3 regions of the Mesorhizobium sp. J428 genome follow, and region 1 is predicted to be linked to each of the others. Evidence: predicted binding sites of a transcription regulator. Region 1 holds the regulator's gene; each other region holds the start of a gene.

Region 1 (7,070 bases):
CGGCATCCTGCGCGATCTCATCGGCCGAATGCCGCAAGGGCGGCGGCCGATCCTGCGCATCGTGTTCGCCATCCAGGGCATCACCGATTCCGGCGAGCGCAAGCTGTTGTGGTCGCCGATCACGCCGCATGCCGACATCGATTTCGCCTCCATCCTGGAGAAGGAATTCGGCATACCGGTCACGGTCGAGAACGACTGCAACATGATCGCGGTCGGCCTGCGCTGGCGCAATCCCGAACGCTACGCGCGCGATTTCATCGCCGTGCTTCTGTCGCACGGCATCGGCATGGGCATGGTGCTGCGCGGTGAGCTGTTCACAGGCACGCAGTCGTCCGGCGGCGAGTTCGGCCACATGATCCATCGGCCGGACGGGGCGCTGTGCCGCTGCGGCCGGCGCGGCTGCATCGAGGCCTATGCCGGCAACTACGCGATCTGGCGCAGCGCCAGGGGTCTGCCGGAGACCGAGGCCGTGGCCCGGGACGTGACCGATGACGATATCCGCGCATTGGCCGAGGTTGCGCGAAGGCAGCCCGGTCCCGAGCGCGAGGCGTTCCGCGTCGCCGGCGAGGCGATCGGCTTCGGCCTCGGCAGCCTGTTCGCCCTGATCGACCCCGCGCCCGTGGCGATCGTCGGCCACGGGGCGACCGCCTTCGACCTTATGGAGAAACCGATGCTGAACGCGATCGCGCGCACCGCCGGCGGCGTGCATTCGGGCGCCATCTCCTTCGACACTGAGCCGGACGAGATGCCGCTGATCCGCGAGGGATGCGCCATGCGGGCGCTGACCTTCATCGACCAGGAAGTCTTCTCGCCCGGCCAGGCGCCAGCCGCGGGCCGGAACGTCGCCTGATCAGCCGGCGGGACGCCATTTGCGCGGCGGCTGCCCGCGAATGAGGTCGTAGAAGCCGTTCGCCTCCACTGCCTGCCAGTCGCCCTCGCTTCCGTCGGGCCACAGCACGCGCACCTCGGCCTTCGCCTCGCCGCCGAGGCCGAAATGGATCCAGCCGAGCTGGCCGCCTGCATGGCCGCCGCCGACGGTGATCTCACGGCGGAGGGTGCGCGCACCGCAGCGCACCTCCACCCAGGCGCCGATCGCGCCGACATTGGGCGGCGGCTGGCCCAGCGCGAACGCCGCCCAGTTGCCCGCCACGCCGCCATTGCGCCACAGCCGCGCCTTGCTGTTGCGGTTGACGACGACGAGATCGACCTGGCCGTCGAGGTTGAAATCGGCAAGCGCTGCTCCCCTGCCCGTATCGAAGCTCGCGATGCCCGCGGCCTCGCCCGCCTCCTCGAAGGTGCCGTCGGGCTTCTGAAGGAGAAGATTATCCGGATCCTTCATCGCGAAATCGGGCATCTCCGAGACGTTCCCCTTGGCGACGAAGAGATCGGCGAGACCGTCATTGTTCACGTCCTCGAACTGGGCGTGCCAGGCGGTCGACGGCTTCACCTCGCCGCCCGTATAGGGCCGGTGCGCCGTGACGCCCTTCGCGAAGGCGATGTCGGCGAAACTCGCCTTCGGAGCGCCGCCCTCGGGCCTGGGGGCGAGCGTCTGGAGCTTGTTGTCGGCCATGGAGGTGAGGAAGTATTCGGGGTAGCCGTCGCCGTCGAGGTCGGTGCTGGCGATGCCCATGCCCCAGATCTTGAGCGGCTTCCAGCCGTCGGCCGGGCCATAGAGCGCGGGCGGCTGGCCGGGATCGATCCGCCACATCTGCTCTTGCCCGCCCTTGTAGTATTCGCGGTCGTTGGAGACGCGCAGCGACGGCGCGCCCGACCGGTTCCAGTCGGTGAAGAGCATGGACAGGGCGCAGTAGCTGGGCTTGAGCGGCAGGGGCGGAGCGAACCTGCGTTCCTCGCCCGCCGGGCGGTGCAGCCAGTTGTCGGTGCAGGAGCCCCAAGGGAACGCGTCCTGCGTCCGGTCGATGTAGTTGCCGACGGCAATGGTGGGGAACCGCGCGCCCTTCTCCCACGTCGCGGCCAGCGCCGTCGACCAGGCGTCGCCGCCGTCGAAGCCGAAGGCCTCGTTGGCGCGCTCGAAGCGGCAGGCTCCCAGTCCTCTCATCACCACGTTCTCGCCGACCCGCAGGAGGACGAGGTCCCGATTGCCGTCGCCGTCGATGTCGAGCGGATAGGCGCCCGACACCATGTCGAGTTCCAGGCTGCTCTCCTGCGCAGCGAAGGAGAGCGGGCCGCCGACCGTGCCCGTGTTGCGGTAGAACGTCGCCGGCGCGGCTCCGCCTGCGAGCAGCATGTCCGGCATCCGGTCGCCGTTGCAGTCGAATACGGCCGCGCCGCCGCCGACCATGAACTCCCACTCGCCGGTGAAGACGTGGTCGATCCCGGCCGAAGCCGTCTCGTCGGTGAATGTCGGGACGGCGCTTTCGAACGCCTCCGACGCGGCAGGGCCGATGGCAAGGAGCGCGGCCAGCAGGGCGGGGATCAGGCGCATGGCGTCAGTTCCTCGTCCTGAGCGCGTTGGCATAGGCGCCGACGCAGCGCCCCTGGTCGAGCCCGCGCTCGATCGCCGAGCGGAAGTGGATCCCGCCATAGAGCCGCGAGATGCCGGCCTCTTCCGCCGCCGCCCAGAAGCTCGCGAAGCGGCGCGCCGGAAGGCCGTCATCGGAATGCGTGCCGTCCTCGAAAGCATAGGCCGGCCCGAACATGTCGGTCAGCACCGTCGCGGCCGCCCCGGACTGGGTCGAATGCCCGCTCGGATATTCCGGAAAGGGCGGCGTGTTGAGGATCGCCTCCCACTTCGGATCGATGACGCGACGGATATAGGTGAGCGGGCGGACGAGGTCGTATTCGAACTTGGAATGCCAGCAGCCGATGAAGGCATCCGCCAGCGTGACGCCCAGCCGCACCAGCGTCTCGGCGCTGGTGACGAGATCGGCGTCCTCCTTCTCCAGGATGCCGATCGCAATGGAAATCCAGTGGCCGGGCGGCGTGGGCGACAGCATCGGATCGTCGGACCAGAAGCGCGCGATCGCCCGCTGCTCGTCGGTGAGGCCGTTGACCGTGTCCCGCACCTCGCTGGCCTCGATGTAGAACTGCGAGCCGGGTGCCTCGCTGTAGGCCGGCGGCGGCGGCAGCCCGCAGGATGCGCCGTCCGGCATGGCGAAGGTGCGCGTCCTGCCCCAGTCGGGCAGGAGCGGAAACTGCTGCTGGCGGACGAGGTTGGTCGGCACCCAGTGCGCCGGTCCCTCGGTCAGCTTGTAGTCCAGCGGAAAGCCCATGTTCTCGATCGTTGCGCCGCCGTCCGTCGCCGCCCAGGCGAGGATGTGGCGCGCCACCGCGCGGCCATAGTCCTCGCTGCGGCGCACGACCTCCTCCGGCACGCCGAGCGCGGCGTCGGCGGCCGCCTTCCTCGCCATCGCGGCCATCGCGCGCTGGCCCGTCGGGCCGGTATTCTCGAACAGCGCCGCCGCGGCATGCGCCATCGCCGCCTGCACGACGACGGCGCCGTCGTAGGACTGTCCGGCCTCGCGCGGCGGGACCGGCGTCAGCTCGTTCAACTGGCCTGCGAGCGAATGCAGCCCGTCGGAGCCGGTCGCAAGCGCCTCGAAGGCGGTCACGCCGAGATAGGCGAAGGCGCGGCTTGCGACAGGCGGCGAATAGGTCGCCGTATGGCGGACGAGCTCCAGCACGAGGCGGTGCCAGACGAGCAGCGCGTGACGCGAGCGTGCCGGCTCGGAGACGGGTTGCTGCGCGGCGGCAATGGTCGCGCCGCAAAGCAGGACCGCCACAACGACCCACAATGTCCGCACGATGCGCATGCGCAGCCCTCCCTTGCCTCCGTCGGGCGAGAGAAGCACGCACACGGCCGTCGCGGCAAGCGGCCGGAGAGATCGGCTGCTTCGCCTAATCCTCGCGGATGGCGTAGCCCGAGCCGCGGATGGTGCGGATGACGTCGGTCTGGCGGCCGTTGTTGACCGCCTTGCGCAGGCGGCCGACATGGACGTCGACGGTGCGCTCGTCGATGTAGTTGGTGTCACCCCAGACATTGTCGAGCAGCTGGCCGCGCGTGTAGACGCGGCCGGGATGCTGCATCAGGAACTCCAGCAGCCGGAACTCGGTCGGCCCGAGGCGGATCTCGTTTTTCTTGCGGTAGACGCGGTGGGATTCGCGGTCGAGCACGATGTCGCCAACCTTGAGCACGCTGGACAGCACCTCGGGCTTGGCCCGGCGCAACAGCGCCCTCACCCGCGCCATGAACTCCGGCGTCGAGAACGGCTTGACCAGATAGTCGTCGGCGCCGGTCGACAGGCCGCGCACGCGGTCGCTCTCCTCGCCGCGCGCAGTCAGCATGATGATGGGCAGACGCTCGGTCTCGGAGCGCATCCTGAGCCGCCGGCAGAGCTCGATGCCGGAGACGGCGGGCACCATCCAGTCGAGCACCAGGAGATCGGGCACGTTTTCCTGCAGCCTGAGCTCCGCCTCGTCGCCACGAGTGACGATCTCGACCTGGTAGCCTTCCGCCTCGAGGTTGTAGCGCAGGAGGACGCCGAGCGGCTCCTCGTCCTCCACGACCATGATCTTCGGGGCAATCATTCCGTTCTGTTCCTCAGGCGGCGGACATTGCCGCCGTCTCGTCCACCTTCGGACGGTTGGCCGGCAGAAGCGTTCCCGTCATGACGTAATACGCGTTCTCCGCGATGTTGGTCACATGGTCGCCGATGCGCTCGAGGTTCTTGGCGCAGAACAGGAGATGGGTGCAGGCCGTGATGTTGCGCGGATCCTCCATCATATACGTCAGGAGTTCGCGGAAGACGGCGGTATACTGGATGTCGATCTTCTCGTCGTCGGCCCGCAGCGTCTTCAGCGCCTCGGTGTCGCGGGCCACGTAGTGGCTGATCACCTTCTCGACCTGCTCGAGAACCAGCGAGGCCATCGTGTCGATCGAATGCGACAGGTTGCGCGGGGTCGAGGTCTGCCCGACGGCGCCGACGCGCTTGGCGATGTTCTTGGCCAGGTCGCCCACCCGTTCGAGATCGGCCGCCATGCGGATCGCGCCGACCACGGCGCGCAGGTCCTGCGCCATCGGCTGGCGCTTGGCGATCAGCGTGACGGAGGAGTCGTCCAGCTCGCGCTGCTTGGCGTCCATGATCGCGTCGTCCGAGACGACGCGCTGCGCCAGCGCATTGTCGGACGTCAGAAGCGCCCGGGTGGAGCCCGAGACCATCGATCCCGCCAGACCCCCCATGTCGCGGATCAGCCGGTCGATGTGCTCGAGTTCCTCGTCGAAGGAGGTGACGGTATGCTCGCCCATTGTTCTGTCCTCGTGGCTCGATCGTGCCGTCAGCCGAAGCGGCCGGTGATGTAGTCCTGGGTGCGCTTGTCGTCGGGGCTGGTGAACATCTTGTCCGTCGCCCCTTCCTCGACCAGATAACCGAGGTGGAACATCGCCGTGCGCTGCGACACGCGGGCCGCCTGCTGCATGGAGTGGGTCACGATCACGATCGTGTAGTTCTGCCTCAGTTCGTCGATCAGCTCCTCGACCTTTGCAGTCGCGATCGGGTCGAGCGCCGAGCAGGGCTCGTCCATCAGGATCACCTCCGGAGACACGGCGATGGCGCGCGCGATGCACAGGCGCTGCTGCTGGCCGCCGGACAGGCCGGTGCCCGGCTCGTGCAGGCGGTCCTTCACCTCGTTCCAGAGCGCCGCCTTCTTCAGGCTCGACTCCACGACGGTGTCGAGCTCGGCCTTGGACTTCGTCAGCCCGTGGATGCGCGGGCCGTAGGCGACGTTTTCGTAGATCGACTTCGGGAACGGGTTCGGCTTCTGGAACACCATGCCGACGCGTGCGCGCAGTTCCACGACGTCGATCTTGGGATCGTAGATGTCCTCGCCGTCCAGCGTGATCTCGCCGCCGACGCGGGCGATGTCGATCGTGTCGTTCATCCGGTTCAGGCAGCGCAGGAAGGTCGACTTGCCGCAGCCCGAAGGACCGATCAGCGCCGTCACCTGCTTCTCGCGCACGTCGAGGTCGACCCCGAACAGCGCCTGTTTCTCGCCATAGTGGACGGTGACCTGCTTGCCACGCATCTTTACGACAGGTTGTTGCGTCATCGGATTCAGCTTCTGTTCGATCGCGGCTTCGTTGAATACGTTCATCTCTTTCTACTCCATCACCAGCGACGTTCGAAGCGCTTGCGCAGGATCACGGCGATTGCGTTCATGAGGATCAGGAACCCGAGAAGGACCATGATCGCCGCCGACGTCTTCTGCTGGAACGCGGGCTCGGGGAAATCGGCCCACATGAAGATCTGGACCGGAAGAATGGTGGCCGGCTCGGTGAAGCCGCCCGGAATGTCGACGATGAACGCGACCATGCCGATCATCAGCAGCGGCGCGGTCTCGCCGAGCGCATGTGCCATGCCGAGGATCGTGCCGGTCATGATACCGGGCATCGCCAGCGGCAGAACGTGGTGGAAGACCATCTGGACCTTGGACGCGCCGATTCCCAGCGCCGCTTCCCGGATCGACGGCGGAACCGCTCGCAGGGAGGCGCGTCCCGCGATGATGATGATCGGCAAGGTCATCAGGGCAAGGACGAGACCGCCGACGACGGGCGCGGATCGCGGCATGCCGAAGAAATTGAGAAACACCGCCAGGCCGAGCAGACCGAAGACGATCGACGGCACCGCCGCGAGATTGTTGATGTTGACCTCGATCAGGCTCGTGAACCGGTTCTTCGGCGCGAATTCCTCGAGATAGATGGCCGCGGCCACGCCGATCGGAAACGCCACTGCGATCGTGACGATCAAGGTCAGGAACGAGCCGACGACCGCGCCCCACACGCCGGCGAGCTCCGCCTCGCGGCTGGCGCCCGACGTGAAGAAAATCGTGTTCCAGGTGTTGGTGACCGCCCCGTCGGCCTTCAGACGGTCGAGCCACACGATTTCCCTGTCGGTGATCTTGCGGCTGGCCTCCGGCGTCGTGATGGTGCGCAGCACAGCGGGCGATGCGGTCGACACGGCAGCGTCGAGTGCTTCGTAGACGATGCCCTTGGCTGTGCCCGGGCCGACTTCTGTCAGCTTGACCGTTCCGCCGCCGGCGTCCAGCAGGAGCGA
Region 2 (7,070 bases), 1.3 Mb from region 1:
GACGGCACGAGCTGCTTCGTCCATGGCAGCCGGAGCTGGTGCATCTCCATCGCGCTGCTGAGGGGCGGGGAAACGGTCGCCGGGCTGATCCTCGATCCGAGCGCCGACGAGCTCTTCACGGCCATCTCGCGAGGTGGGGCCTTCCTGAACGGCCAGCCGATCGCGGTCGATCCGAGGACGGACATGCAGCATGGCCTGATCGGGGTAGGGGCCAGCTTCCGCATTCCGCCGCGCGCCGTCTCGGGCTTCATCGAGCGGCTGCTCGAACGGGGCGGGATGTTCGTGCGCAGCGGCTCCGGCGCGCTCAGCCTTGCCCATGTCGCCTGCGGCCGGCTCGCCGGCTATTACGAGCCGCACATCCATGCCTGGGACTGCCTCGCCGGGCTTTGCCTGATCCGCGAAGCGGGCGGCTGGACGGCCGAGTTCGCCGCCGACGGCGACCTGCTGCGCGGCGGGCCGGTGCTGGGATGCCCGCCGCAGCTGCGCGAAAATCTCCTCGACCTGGTCGCCGCCACATCCGCGGAGCGCGCCACATGAAGATCGTCCTCGTATCGGACCTGCATCTCGTCGCGCCCGGCGAAAGCCTGTTCGGCCTCGATCCGCTCAAGCACCTCGAGGACTGCATCGCCGACCTCAACCGGGTCCATGCGGACGCCGATCTGGTCGTCTTTTCCGGTGACCTGACGAACGATGGCGAGGCGTCAGCCTATGCCGCGCTCGCCGAACGGCTGGCGGATCTCGCCGCGCCCTATCGCCTCATGCTCGGCAACCACGACGACCGGGCCGCCTTCGCGGCCGCCTTTCCGCAGGCTCCGATGCAGGACGGCTTCGCCCAGTGCGTCGTCGACCTGCCTGGGTTCCGAGCGGTGCTGCTCGACACGCTTGAGCCCGGTCAAGTCGAGGGCCGGCTCTGCGAGACGCGGCTGGCGTGGCTGGACGGCGCGCTGGAAGGAGGGCGCGACACGCTCCTCTTCCTGCACCATCCGCCATTCGCCATCGGCGTGCCTTCGCTGGACAGCTCGCGCCTGCTCGATGCGGATCCGCTGTTCTACGTCCTGCGGCGCCACGGCAACGTCCGCCATATTTTCGCCGGGCATGTGCATCGTTTCGCCGGGGGCATCTGGCGGGGCATTCCTTTCACCACTTTGCGGGGCACGAACCATCAGTCCGCGCTGAAGCTGGACGGCCCGCATGCCGTCAGCTTCGAGGCGCCGGCCTATGCGCTGGTGCTGGCCGACAGCGACGGCCTCGTCGTCCACATGCACGAGTTCCCCACGTGAGAACGCCAGGAGACAACATCCCCTGGCGCCATCGCATCGACGGGTTCTGAGACCGGGCCGCCTCGGGCGGACGAACGCTTGAGCGCCGCCCGGTCGTATCCGGCGAGCCGATCGGCTCAGGCCTGGACCTCTTCCTCTTCGCCCTCTTCTTCCTCGTCGTCTCCCTGCTCGTCCTGCTCTTCGTCTTCCTCGTCTTCGTCAGCCTCGTCCTTCCAGGAAATCTGGAATTCGATTTCCTGCTGGCCGTCCTCGCGCTCGTGCTCGATCGAGAAAACGGCGTTGCCGGGGATCAGAACGGTCTCGTCTTCTATCTCGATCTCATAATCTTCGCCGGCTTCCAGAGTATCGGCAAGCCGGCGAAGCTCGACGATGAAGTCCTGAAGGGAGTAATTCTTCTCAATGTCGCGATCGGTCGTCATGTCTTTTCTCCACAGAGGCCATCTGGCCCCGCAGAGAGAAACGAAGAGCTGTAAAGCTGCTGTGACACCGGGATGACTGTACGAAATTCCTTTCGAAAAGCCGCCCTTCGAGACCGGTTAGCTCGGATCGTCGCGGTGCACGTCGTGGACGGTCATGCCGATCGATTCAGGCGGCTTCACCAGCCACTTGCGGTGCTTCAGCGTCTTGCGCGTGTCCTAGTAGCCCGCATCCCAGTGTTCCCGCATCGACGTGCCGGAGAACTCGTAGTCCTTGGCGTCCCTCTCATAAACTTTTGCTCCGGCCGGTTGCCGGTGCTCGCGGCGAGACAGCAAGTTGCGTCCGGGTCCGCGGCGCAGCGCTTGGTGAGAAAATACTGTCATTCAAACGTCAACTATTGGCGCTACCGAATCCACGACTTCGCTAAGTCCTGAAGCGCGATCGCGCTCCGGTGTTGGGGACCGTGCCGGATCTACTTTTCCGGATCTGACGTGACTGTGCGTTTCACGCTTTCAGGCTGGCGCGCAGCCAAGAAAGGCGTGCCATGATCGGTGTATTCCTCTCCCAGGCCCGAGGGCTGTCCGGAGTTCAGGGCGTTCTTGCCGCCGTTGCGGCACTCGCCGTTCTTGCCCTGCCGTCGCCCGCCCAGGCAGACCCGATCCAGGGCGCCGGCTCGACGTTCGCCGCGCCGATCATCAACCAATGGTCGCGGGATTATGAGGCGATCCGCACCGACGGCGGCGACTACACCTCACCCGACTGGCGGGTCGACTACGAACCCGTCGGCTCGCTGGCAGGCATCATGCGCCTCGCCCAGCCGGAGACGGACTTCGCTGCCACCGACGCGCCGCTGCCGCCGGAGGATCTGGCGAAGCGCAAGCTGGCGCAGTTCCCGATCGTCATGGGCGGCATCGTCGTGGTGGCCAACATCGACGGCATCGGCGCCGGCCAGCTGCGCCTTTCCGGCCCGGCGCTGGCCGATATCTATCTCGGCAAGATCACCACTTGGTCCGATCCGGCCATCAAGAGCCTCAATCACGACCTTGCCCTGCCGGACGCCCCGATCACCGTCCTGCACCGTGCGGACGGTTCCGGCTCGACCTTCACCTTTACCGGTTTCCTGTCGAAGGTCAGCCAGGAATGGCGGGACAAGCATGGCGCCGAGACCCTGATCGCATGGCCCGTCGGTCGCGGGGAAAAGGGCACGGGGGGACTGGCCGCCCTGTCCGCGGCGACCAGGAACGGCATCGCCTATCTCGAATACGGCCAGGTGGTGCGCGCCGGCCTTCCCTTCGTATCACTGCAGAATGCCAGCGGGGCCTTCGTGCGCCCTGAGCCGGCCGCCTTCCAGGCCGGCCTCGCGACCGTGACATGGGATGCCGCGCGCGGCTTTCATGCCGACACCACCAATCTCGCCGGAGCGGCGGCGTATCCGATGGCGGTCGTGACCTATGCGGTCGTGCCGAAGGATCGCGGCCAGACGCGCATCAACCGCGTCCTGGATCTGTTCCGGGTCGCTTTCAGCCAGGGCGCGGATAAGGCCTCCGCGCTCGGCTACATTCCCGTCGCGCCAGAACTCGCTGGCCAGATCGAAGCATACTGGGCCGAGAGCTTCGGCTCGGTGAACAACTAGGTTCGACAGACCAACAGGCTCTCTTGAGCCGCCCTCTCAGAATCGAGCACTCTCATGGAAATCGATATCTTCAAGGATATTCTTGTGCCGGTCATCGGCGGGCTGGGCATCTTCATGCTCGGTCTCGAATTCATGGCCAACGGCATTCAGGCGCTGTCCGTCAACAGCATGCGCAATTTCCTCGCCAGGGCCGCGGGAACGCCGATCAAGGGCGTGCTGGCCGGAACGCTGATCACGGGTGTCATACAGTCCTCGACCGCGATGACGGTCATGGTCGTCGGCCTCGTCAATGCGGGCGTGGTCGCGCTCAGGCCTGCTATCAGCGTCATCATGGGCGCCAATATCGGCACCACGCTCGGCAACGGGCTGATAGCCCTGCCGCTCGGTCCCCTCGGGCTGATCTGCGGCGGCATCTTCGCGCTGATCTACTGCTTCGCGAAGACCGAGAAAGTCCGCAACATCGCGCTCGCCTGCATGGGCTTCGCGCTGATCTTCTACGGCCTCAACCTGATGACCGGCGGCCTGCGCCCGCTACGCAACATGCCCGAGGTCATGGAACTGCTTCAGACGCTCAAGGCGGACTCGTATTTCAACCTGATCAAGTGCGTTCTGATCGCGGCCGCCATCACCGCGATGATCCACTCGTCCTCGGCGACCATCGGCATCGTCATGGGCCTTGGCGCGGCCGGCGTGCTCGACTGGACGACGGCCGTCGCCTTCTCGCTCGGCGCAGACCTCGGCACCACGATCACCTCGTGGATGGCTTCGCTCAATCTGTCGAAGAACGCCAAGCGGGCGGCCTACGCCCATATATCGTTCAACATCATCGGCGTATGCATCACTGTCCCGCTGTTCTTCATCTCTATCCAGGTTCTGCACTGGGCGATGGGTGCCTTCGGCATGGGCGATCCGGGCGTGGCGGTGGTCGTCGACGGCAAGGAGACTTTCCCGCTGGTGCCGGTGGCCGTAGGCCTCTACTCGACCGTCTTCAATATCTTCAACACCGCGCTCCTATTCCCCTTCGTCGGTGTCTTCGAGCGTGTCCTGTCCCGCGTCGGCCGCACCGACGAAGAGGATGTCGAGGATTACTCGACTCCGAAATACCTCGACAGCAAGCTGTCGGACGACTTCGCCAAGGCTGTGCCCGCCGTCCAGCAGGAGACCGCGCGCCACCTGCAGGCGGGCGCCATGTTCCTCAACATCGCGCGGGGCGACAAGAAGGCGCCGTCCGATCCGGGCGAACACTATCTCGCGACAGACATCCTCAGCCGCGACATCCGCAACTACACGGCCAATCTGATGAAGGAGGACCTGCCTTACGAGCAGCTCGACCTGATCGCTAGCCTCATCGAGGAGGCCGATTTCACCGCCGCGCTGACCGAATCGATGCACCAGGTCGCCCGCCGTGTGAAGCGCGAGAAGTTCTCGTCGCCGGCGCAGGCGATCGTCAACACGGCGCTCGACAAGCTCGACATGTCGCTGCGCGACATCATGCCCGACCATGGCATTCCCGATCCGCGGATGCCTGCCGGTCATGTCAGCTTCCCCGAGGTTGACGAACTGCGCGCCCGCACACTGGCCATGGGACCGAACGCGGGCGCCGGAGAGCGGGGCACGATCCTAGCGCTGCTCGGCTCCATCGAGCGCGCGGAGCTTCTGATCCGCCGCATCGACGCCGAGCGCAAGTCGGTCAACCGGCAGACCGTGGTGGCCCGCGCCGCCGCCCGCAAGGAGAACCGCGAACGGCCGATGGATGAGGGCACGCTGTCTCCTGTTCCGGCCGAATGATCGACTGAAGCGATGGTGTTGCCGCCAACAGGCGGCGACACCATATTGCGACAGCCAGATCGGAGCCGGGTTCCCTGACCTTCAATGGCACCGAACCCGGAGAGGCTTATGAGCGTCGGTCTGATCGCCCTTCTCGACGATGTTGCGGCACTCGCCAAGGCGGCGGCCGCCTCGCTCGATGATGTGGCAAGTCAAGCAGCACAGGCCAGCACAAAAGCCGCAGGCGTCGTGATAGACGACGCGGCCGTGACGCCGCGATACGTCACCGGCTTCTCCCCCGCGCGCGAACTGCCCATCATCTGGAAGATCGCGCTCGGCTCGCTCCGGAACAAGCTGCTCTTCCTTCTGCCGGCCGCCCTCGCGTTGAGCCTGCTCGTGCCGCAGGCGATCACGCCCCTGCTCATGCTCGGCGGCCTCTATCTCTGTTACGAAGGTACGGAAAAGATCTACGAGCTTATCCTCCCGCATGCCGCCCATGCGCAGGAGGCCGAGATCGAGGGAGCGTCGCTCGACGCCCAGACATTCGAGGACCAGAAGGTGGCGGGTGCGATCAGAACGGACTTCATTCTCTCGGCCGAGATCATGACCATCACACTGGGCTCCGTGCCGGATGCCGGGCTGCCGACGCAGGCGGCGGTGCTGGCCGTGGTCGGCATCCTGATCACAATCGGCGTTTACGGCGTCGTGGCGCTGATCGTGAAAGTCGACGACCTCGGACTGATGCTGGCACGCGGCTCGTTGCGCTCGCCCCTGGCCGGGCTGGCGCGTGCCGTCGGTCGCGGGCTGGTGCAGGGTATGCCCTATTTCCTGAAGCTGCTTGGAATGATCGGCACTGCCGCGATGATCTGGGTGGGCGGCGGCATCGTCCTTCACGGGTTCGAACAATATGGCTACGGCTGGCTGAGCCATATCCTGCACGACGTCGGCGAGATGGCCGCACTGGCTGTTCCCGGCATCGGCGCTGTCGTGTCCTGGCTGGTTCAGGCCGCAGGCGCCGGCCTCACGGGCATCGCGATCGGCGCGGTCGCGATTGCCGCCGCGAGCCTGCTGGTGTCGCCGATCCGTCGTTGGGCCCGGGCGCGTGCCGGGTAAATTCGCCGGCACCGCGTTCCGCTGACCGGCCCGGCCGGCGCCCGATCGAAGAGCGATCTCAGGTTTCGGCTTTCCGGGAACCATTCCTTAGCCCGTGCGTTTTCTCCGTTCGACCGGACCATGGGAGGATGTCATGCAACCGATGTTGCGGAGCTTCCTGGCCGAAATTTCGGCCAGCTGGCTGAGAACCACAAAGCGCAAGCCGTTCCAGGCGACATCGATCGGCGGCGAGCAGGAGAGCGTCGGGCCGAAGGATCGACAGCCGACGCCGTCGCGGCGGTCTCAGACCGCATGCTACGTACCGCCGCCACCGCGCAGCGACGATATTGCTTCGAACATGTAGAGCCTGCAGGCAAGCTCACGCAGTCTAGATCTCGGCAAGTTTCGATCCGACCCGGTCGCGGCCTTCCGTGATGACCACCTCGACGGCAGCCGCCGCCTCATCCTCATCCTTTCGCAGGATGGCTCGCGCTATCCTGCGGTGCTTGTCTGCGGAACTGGACTGTCGTGCAGCTTCGCCGAAGGGGGAGCTGAGGCGGAAGCTGGTCACCAGGGCCGCCTCCACCAACGTGCCGACCGAATACATGAACGGGTTCTTGGACGCCTCGGCCAGCGCCATGTGGAAGGCCAGGTCGGCTAAAGCGAACTCCTCCAGCGACCTGGCGTTCTCCATCGCGTCGGCATGCGCGAGCATCTGTTCGACATCCTTTGGCGTCGCATGGCGGCAGGCGAGGCGCGCGGCGTAGGGCTCGAAGGCGAGCCGCATCTCGGCGAGATGGGTCATGAACCGGCTGTCGGCGCCGTTGTCGAGGTGCCAGCGCAGGATGTCGGCGTCGAAGTAGTTCCAGGTCGACTTGTCC
Region 3 (7,070 bases), 2.5 Mb from region 1:
CGCGAATAGGAACGAGTGGAGCCGTCGGCCACGAGCCTATAGGCAAAGCTCCGATCGAAAGGCCGTAAATCGCGCGCAGATGACCGAAGTCGTAGGTGGACTCCATGCCGTGTGGCGCGAATGTCCAAAGTGCCCACCCCGACAGGAGAGCTCCGGCAATCGCCGCCGCCCACAGGAAGCGCCCCAGCAATAGAGCGGCCAGCCCGAAGGAGACATAGGCGACCATCTCGGCCGCGATGCTCCAGGCTGGCGTGTTCCAGGTAAGTTGGTCATGCGTGCCGACCTGCAGGAGGAGAATGTTGGTCGGAATCGCCAGGAGGTCATTCGTGCCTGTGAACGGCGCATCCCCAGCCGCGCCAAGACCGGGAGCAAGAGATTTGCCCGTCTCCATCACGATGAACATCACCAGCATCGCCAGGTGCAACGGGAACACGCGCCCGATACGCAGCACAATGAATCGGCCGAAATCTGCCCCCGTCGCCAAGCGCCCCGAATAGGCATGGGCGATCACGAAGCCGGACAGCACGAAGAAGAAATCGACGAACATCTCGCCGGCGCGCACCAACGAGGCATCCCGGATGTGGCTCGCGACCTGCGCGTGGAAGAGGATCACGAAGACGGCCGCCAGGCCGCGCCAGCTGTCCAGAGCCTCGAACCGGACCGGGCCATCGGCGTGGGCGACAGGCGCTTGCTGTGCCGTATTGACTTCCTTCGCCACCGCTTTCCCCTGCCTTCGATCACGTCTGTCGCATAGGGAGACAGGTAGACGTGTCGTCGCTTCCGTCTCCCGCCCGTTGCAAGAGAGGGGCCAACTGCAGTGACAAGTCGGGGGAGCGCTACCTCGCTGCAGCCTGTCGCGCGCCGGAGGCATAGGGCCGCCGATAGCCGTTGGCGTCGAGCCAGCGGATCGCTGCGCTGGGCTCGTCGGTCTGGATGATGGTCGCGCCCCGGTCGACCCAGAATCCGAATGCTTCGTCAGGCAGGTCGGCTTCAACGGCAAGCTGATCGCCACGGCCGCCGGCAAGCATGCCGGCGCTCTTGTTGACGATGGCGTAGGTGTTGACCCAGAGATGCCAGCCGCCCCGGACTGCCACGGCACGTGCCCTGGCGCCGAAGAGCGGACCACCGTCGGGCGTCATCGGCTGACCGTCGCCGTGCCAGGCGATCAGTTCCACCGCATCAGCCGACACCGCACTCGCCACGCGCTCCAGCAGCGCCGGATCGCGAACGGCGTCGTCCGCCACGATCGGCATGAACGTGATACCACGCGGCATCAAGCCGATCAGCCGGTGCGCTTCGGCGATACGCTCCTCGTTCCAGAGGTTGAGCTTCACCACGACATGGTCGGCGAGACCGAGCCGTTCGGCGAGTTGCGTCATGCCGACGAGTTCGCCGGGCGCGAGCTTGTTGTCGATGTTCACCATGATGCGGCCTCGCGCGGCTTCGAGATATTCGGCGAGGGTCGGAATGGTTTCGTCTGCGGGAATGCCGCTCGCTTCGACAACCAGCCGACAGGCTCGCAGTTCGGCCAGCTTGCGTTCCGCGACCTGGCCGCGGCAATCGGTGGTGCGGTCGAGCCACGTGTCGTGCATCACGACATAGGTCCCGTCCGAGGATTTCTGCACGTCGATTTCGACCATCTCGACGCCCACCGAGATCGCGTCGGCGAGCGCAGCGCGCGAATTCTCCGGAAAGCGCGACTTTCGCGCCTGCAACCCGCCGGCGCGGTGCGCTACGACCATCACATGATCGCGCCAATGGTTGGCGCTTGTCAGGCGCTCGCGGATTTCGCCAATACGCCCGGTCTCCGCAAGGGCGAGCCCGCTTCCGAACAGGACTGACAGGAGGATGCCGCCGACTATTGCGCGCATGCGTTCGAATCGCTCCGCCGCTATCTGGAGCGGCTCGTACCGGCGCCGGGTGACAGGCGCATGAAGCGAAGATGACGCTTTTTCCTGTTGCGATACCGTCGTGGACGCGGGATAGGTTCCGCCGCGACAGAGGAAGGACGCCCATGGCCGCGAACTCGATCGACAATGCCTTCGTCGCGCGCGGCTTTGCCGGCGCGTCCTACGAGCCGACCTATGCCGGCGCGCTGTCCTTCATGCGGCGCAAATACTCGAAGAACGTGAAGGGCGCCGACGCGATCGTCTGGGGCATCCCGTTCGACGCAGCTGTAACGAACCGCCCGGGGGCGCGCTTCGGACCGCAAGGGATCCGGCGCGCCTCGGCGATCATGGACAACGACGCGCAATATCCGTTCAACGACGAGTTCATCGACCGGCTCGCCGTGGTCGACTACGGCGACTGCCTGCTCGATTCGGGTAACCACCAGAAGACGCCCGGCATCATCGAGCGTGAGGCGGCGAAGCTGATCCGCAACGGCGCGTTCCTGCTCTCGCTCGGCGGCGACCATTTTATCACCTGGCCGATCCTCAAAGCGCATGCGGCGAAATACGGCCCGCTTTCTGTCGTGCAGTTCGACGCCCACCAGGACACCTGGGACGACGACGGCAGGCGTATCGACCACGGTTCCTTTGTCCTGCGCGCTGTACGCGAAGGCGTGATCGATCCGGAAACCTCGATCCAGATCGGCATCCGCACCCATGCGCCGACGGATTGCGGGATAAAAATACTCTACGGCTACGAGGTTGAGGAACTGCGCGCCGCGGACATCGCCTATGCGATCCTCGAACGGACGGCTGGCCGCAAGACCTATGTCACCTTTGACATCGACTGTCTGGACCCGGCCTTCGCACCCGGCACCGGCACTCCGGTTGCGGGCGGCCCGTCATCAGCCAAAATGCTGTCGGTGCTGCGGCTGCTCGACCGGCTCGACATGGTCGGTGCCGACGTCGTCGAGGTTGCGCCTGCCTACGACCATGCCGACATCACCTCGATCGCGGCGTCCAACATCGCGATGTATTATCTCGGTCTGCTTTCGGCGCGAAGGGCGCGCGGCTAAGGCATCGATTCAACGGCCTGCCGGATTGATTCCGGCAGTTGGCGTAACCATCTGAACGACCTCACTTTCCGGACCACGGCATGAAACCGAAAATCTTCATCGACGGCGAACACGGCACAACCGGCCTTCAGATCAGGCAACGCCTAGCCGCGCGCCACGATCTCGACGTGCTGTCGATCCCGGAAGCCGAACGGCGCAACCGCGCCGCGCGGGAGGATTTCCTCAAGAGCGCAGACATCGCGATCCTCTGCCTGCCGGACGACGCCGCGAAGGAATCCGTCGCCATCCTCGAAGGGCAGAACTCGACCCGCATTATCGACACGTCGACTGCACACCGGGTCCATCCCGATTGGGCCTACGGCTTCGCGGAAATGGACAAGGCGCAGGCCGAGCGGATCGCGTCCGCGCGGCTAGTCGCCAATCCCGGCTGCTACCCAACCGGTGCGATCGGACTGATCCGCCCGCTCGTTGCGGCTGGACTCCTGCCGGCGGACTATCCGATCACGGTCAATGCAGTGTCCGGCTACACCGGCGGCGGCAAGCAGATGATCGCACAGATGGAGGACCCGTCGAACCCGGATCACATCGCCGCACCGCATTTCCTCTACGGCCTGCCACTGCAGCACAAGCACGTCGCCGAGATGAAGTTGCACGGGCTGGTCGAACGTCGTCCGCTTTTCTCGCCAAGTGTCGGCCGCTTCGCGCAGGGCATGCTGGTGCAGGTGCCGCTGTTCCTCGACGAGTTGAACGGTGCGCCGACGCTTTCCAGGCTGCATGACGCGTTGGCGTCGCACTATGCGGGCCAGTCTATCGTCGAGGTCGTCCCGCTGGAGGAAAGCGCGAAGCTTGCGCGCCTCGACCCGACCGAGCTTGCCGGCACCGACCGCATGAAGCTCTTCGTCCTCGGCACCGAGGGCAAGGGCCAGGCGAATCTGGTCGCATCGCTCGACAATCTCGGCAAGGGTGCCTCGGGCGCGGCGGTGCAGAACATGGACTTGATGCTGCGCGCCTAAGCTCCACGCAGCGCGGGACGCGGGTATTCTCCCACCGTGCCGCGCCAATGGGCCACCGCGAAGCCGAGCACCACGATCGCGAAGGCGTGGTGCAGCAGCGCCCAGCCAAAGGGCACTACGAGCACCAGCGCCGTGATGCCCAGCGCAGCCTGCGCCACGATCATCAGGAGCAACAGAACCGCGCGGCGCGCATGCGTGGTGCCGGGATCGGCGCGCCACGACGCGACCGCATGGACAATTGCAACCGCCAGCACAAGATAGGCGCCAAGCCTATGCACGAACTGCACGGTTTTCGGGTTCTCGAACAGGTTGATCCACCACGGCTGCTGTACGAACAGGTCGCCCGGCACCACGCTTCCGTCCATCAGTGGCCAGGTGTTGTAGGCCATGCCAGCATCGAGACCGGCGACCAGCGCGCCGAGATAGATCTGGAAGAGGACGAGCATCGCCATAGCGCCGGCCAAGCGGCGCGTGCCGGACGACGCCGGTTCTTCGGAATGCGGTGCGAGCCCTCGCGCGACCCACATCACGGCGGCGAAGATAATGCAGGCAAGCGTGAGGTGCACCGCCAGCCGGTACTGCGAGACGCTGACGCGCTCGCTGAGGCCCGAGGCCACCATCCACCAGCCGATAAACCCTTGGAAGCCGCCCAGCGCGAAAAGGCCAAGTAAACGCGGTTTCAACTGGCTTTCCAGCCGCCCGGTGAGCCAGAAGAAGGCGAGCGGCAAAGCCATCACCACGCCGACAAGCCGTGCGATGAGCCGGTGCGCCCACTCCCACCAGAAGATCGACTTGAATTCGTCGAGACTCATGCCCTTGTTGATCTGCTGGTATTGCGGAATCTGCCTGTAGAGATCGAACTCTTCCTGCCATTCCGCCTCGCTGAGCGGCGGGATGACGCCGTGGATCGGCTTCCATTCCGTGATGGACAGGCCGGAATCGGTCAGGCGCGTTGCGCCGCCAACGATAAACAGCGCGAACAGCACGACGAGCACGACATAGAGCCATATCCGCACAGCGCGGCGCGAACTCGCCTCACGACGGCGCGCGGCAGATGTATCGATCGCAGCAGACGTTGCCATTCCTGTCGTCCCGACGGCAGCCATGTCGCAGCCGATACCCTCTTTGGGCCGCCCTGTCGCGTGACAAGCGGTCGCGCGGTCGCGCTTTACGACGACCGGCTACCGAGACTATAGGGAGCGCGAAAGGAAACCCCATGCCCGTCCGCATCCGCAAGCTGATCGGAACCGTGCTGCTGATCGTGCTCGTCATCCTCTATGCCTGGATCGCCACGACGGTCGCCGTCGCCCGGCTTGGCGAGTCCGGGCCGCTGGTGCACCTGACCTATTTCCTGCTGACGGGGCTTTTGTGGATCCTGCCGGCGATGGGCATCATCAAGTGGATGGTGAAGCAGCCGAAGGCCTGAACCTCACACCGTCACGAATGCCCTGCCCCGATTGGCGAGCGGGGCCGTCACGCCGTTGACCATCGTCTTGATGTGGCCAACCTGCTGGTATCGGCCGTTCAGGGAAATGCGCGGCAAGGCGTGGAGATGACCGGCATGAGCGGGATAGAGCACGCCGTGCCGGGTGGTGACGGCGGTCGCAAAGCCGAGTTCGGCCGCAATCCGTGCCTCGCGCGCTCCCACCGCGGACTCGTAGCCATAGGGATAGGCAAGGTGGCGCGGCGTCTGGCCGAGCTCGATCTCGAGATATTTAACGCCGTCGCGCATTTCGCGGCGGACCTGTTCCTCCGACAGGCGCTTGAGATTGAAATGATGGAGCGTGTGGGCGCCGATGGTCAGCAACGGATGCCGGGAGGCCTGCCTCACCTCGTCCCAGGTCATCAGCGTCTCGCGCGAAGGCCGCGCATGATCCACTCCCGTCGCCGACGCGAGCGCACGGATGACGCGGCGCTGCTCCTCTTCCGGCAACTCCGTCGTCAGATAATCATGGATCGCGATATTGGCACGTATCTTGTCGGCCGGTGTCGATGCATCGACAGCCATAAGCCCCCTGGCGGTGTCGATATAGAGCCGGTCGCTGCGATAGACGATCTCCTCCAGCACGTCCCACCAGAGGTCGATCGTTCCTTCGATCAAGGCCGGCGCGACATAGATCGTCATCGGCGCGGCGTGCCTCTCGAGCACGGGCAGAGCGCATGTCACATTATCACGATAGCCGTCGTCGGCGGTGATGGCGAGAAAACGTTCCGGGCTGGCCGGCGCGGACAGAAGGTCGGGCACCTCGTCCATCGACACGAAGCGGAAGCCGAGCGTCTTCATTTCGCACAGCACTGCGTCGAGGAACTCGGGCGTGATCGCCAGGTGCCGGTTGATGCCCGACGGCAAAGCCGGATCGCGCGTGACACGGTGCAACATCAGGATCGCGCCGGAACCCGCAGTGAACCGCGCTGCCAACGCACCGAGACCGCTGAATCTCGCCATGTTGAGGGCGAGCTTTCGCAGCAACTCCCCCCTGTCGATCATTGATTCACCTTTGCAGCGTAGTTTCATCGCGCCGGAAGACGCGCCGAGGCACCGTATCGGGCAAGGATTGAAGTATGGTTGACGCGTCCACGCAACTCTCGCGCATGCAACCGAATTTAGCCGGACGCGACAGAAGCAGAGCCATGGACGGCCCAACGATGAACATGACTGTCGCGCCCGCTGACTATTCTGCACTGGTTGATGGGCGGGTCGTAGCCCCGGCGCAGACAGCCAGTTGGGTCACGGCGTGGAGGGAGGTCTCGGGCGAGGATACGTTCGTCGTCTCGGCCGGTCCCGACACCGGCCCGATCGTGACACTGCCGCTTGAAGTGGTGCGGAAAGGCCCGTTCCGGATCGCCCGCTTCATGGGCGGAAGCCACGCTGCTGGTAATTTCCCCGCCTTCCGCGAGGGCTCGGGACTCTGACCCGCATGCATCTGGCCGCTGCGGTGAAAGCAATTCGTCCCGACGTCGATCTCATTTATCTCGAGCGGACGCTGAAAGAGCTCGGCGGCGTAACGTCTCCGCTTGCCGCGCTTCCAAGCAGCGAAAGCCCCAACGTCGCGCTCGCCGTCTGTCTCGACGGCGGGTTCGAGGCGCTGCTC

Evidence for each region. Region 1 encodes PhoB, which activates phosphate uptake and scavenging genes when phosphate is short. Its sites were predicted from a motif close to TGTCATNNANCTGTCAT; they were not measured.
Region 2: a site for PhoB is predicted at 2,075-2,091, ahead of pstS (phosphate ABC transporter substrate-binding protein PstS). Genes of this name have one in related genera too.
Region 3: a site for PhoB is predicted at 1,932-1,948, ahead of LRS09_RS21825 (glycerophosphodiester phosphodiesterase family protein). Genes of this name have one in related genera too.

What each region holds. Positions count from the first base shown of each region.
Region 1 is NZ_JAJOMX010000001.1:1,812,565-1,819,634, forward strand. Features, by position in the region: gene LRS09_RS09040 (ROK family protein) at 1-850, shown strand, start outside; gene LRS09_RS09045 (CRTAC1 family protein) at 851-2,446, opposite strand; gene LRS09_RS09050 (vanadium-dependent haloperoxidase) at 2,451-3,773, opposite strand; gene phoB (phosphate regulon transcriptional regulator PhoB) at 3,859-4,548, opposite strand; gene phoU (phosphate signaling complex protein PhoU) at 4,562-5,266, opposite strand; gene pstB (phosphate ABC transporter ATP-binding protein PstB) at 5,296-6,111, opposite strand; gene pstA (phosphate ABC transporter permease PstA) at 6,126-7,070, opposite strand, start outside.
Region 2 is NZ_JAJOMX010000001.1:3,148,467-3,155,536, forward strand. Features, by position in the region: gene LRS09_RS15880 (inositol monophosphatase) at 1-537, shown strand, start outside; gene LRS09_RS15885 (phosphodiesterase) at 534-1,280, shown strand; gene LRS09_RS15890 (amphi-Trp domain-containing protein) at 1,397-1,699, opposite strand; partial or broken gene LRS09_RS15895 (DUF3734 domain-containing protein) at 1,817-1,993, opposite strand; gene pstS (phosphate ABC transporter substrate-binding protein PstS) at 2,242-3,330, shown strand; gene LRS09_RS15905 (Na/Pi cotransporter family protein) at 3,385-5,118, shown strand; gene LRS09_RS15910 (DUF808 domain-containing protein) at 5,227-6,210, shown strand; gene LRS09_RS15915 (FadR/GntR family transcriptional regulator) at 6,578-7,070, opposite strand, start outside.
Region 3 is NZ_JAJOMX010000001.1:4,345,889-4,352,958, reverse strand. Features, by position in the region: gene LRS09_RS21830 (acyltransferase) at 1-718, opposite strand, end outside; gene LRS09_RS21825 (glycerophosphodiester phosphodiesterase family protein) at 837-1,871, opposite strand; gene speB (agmatinase) at 2,015-2,965, shown strand; gene argC (N-acetyl-gamma-glutamyl-phosphate reductase) at 3,046-3,978, shown strand; gene LRS09_RS21810 (COX15/CtaA family protein) at 3,975-5,060, opposite strand; gene LRS09_RS21805 (DUF2842 domain-containing protein) at 5,195-5,404, shown strand; gene LRS09_RS21800 (polysaccharide deacetylase family protein) at 5,408-6,466, opposite strand; gene LRS09_RS30100 (hypothetical protein) at 6,610-6,891, shown strand; gene LRS09_RS21795 (GNAT family N-acetyltransferase) at 6,897-7,070, shown strand, end outside.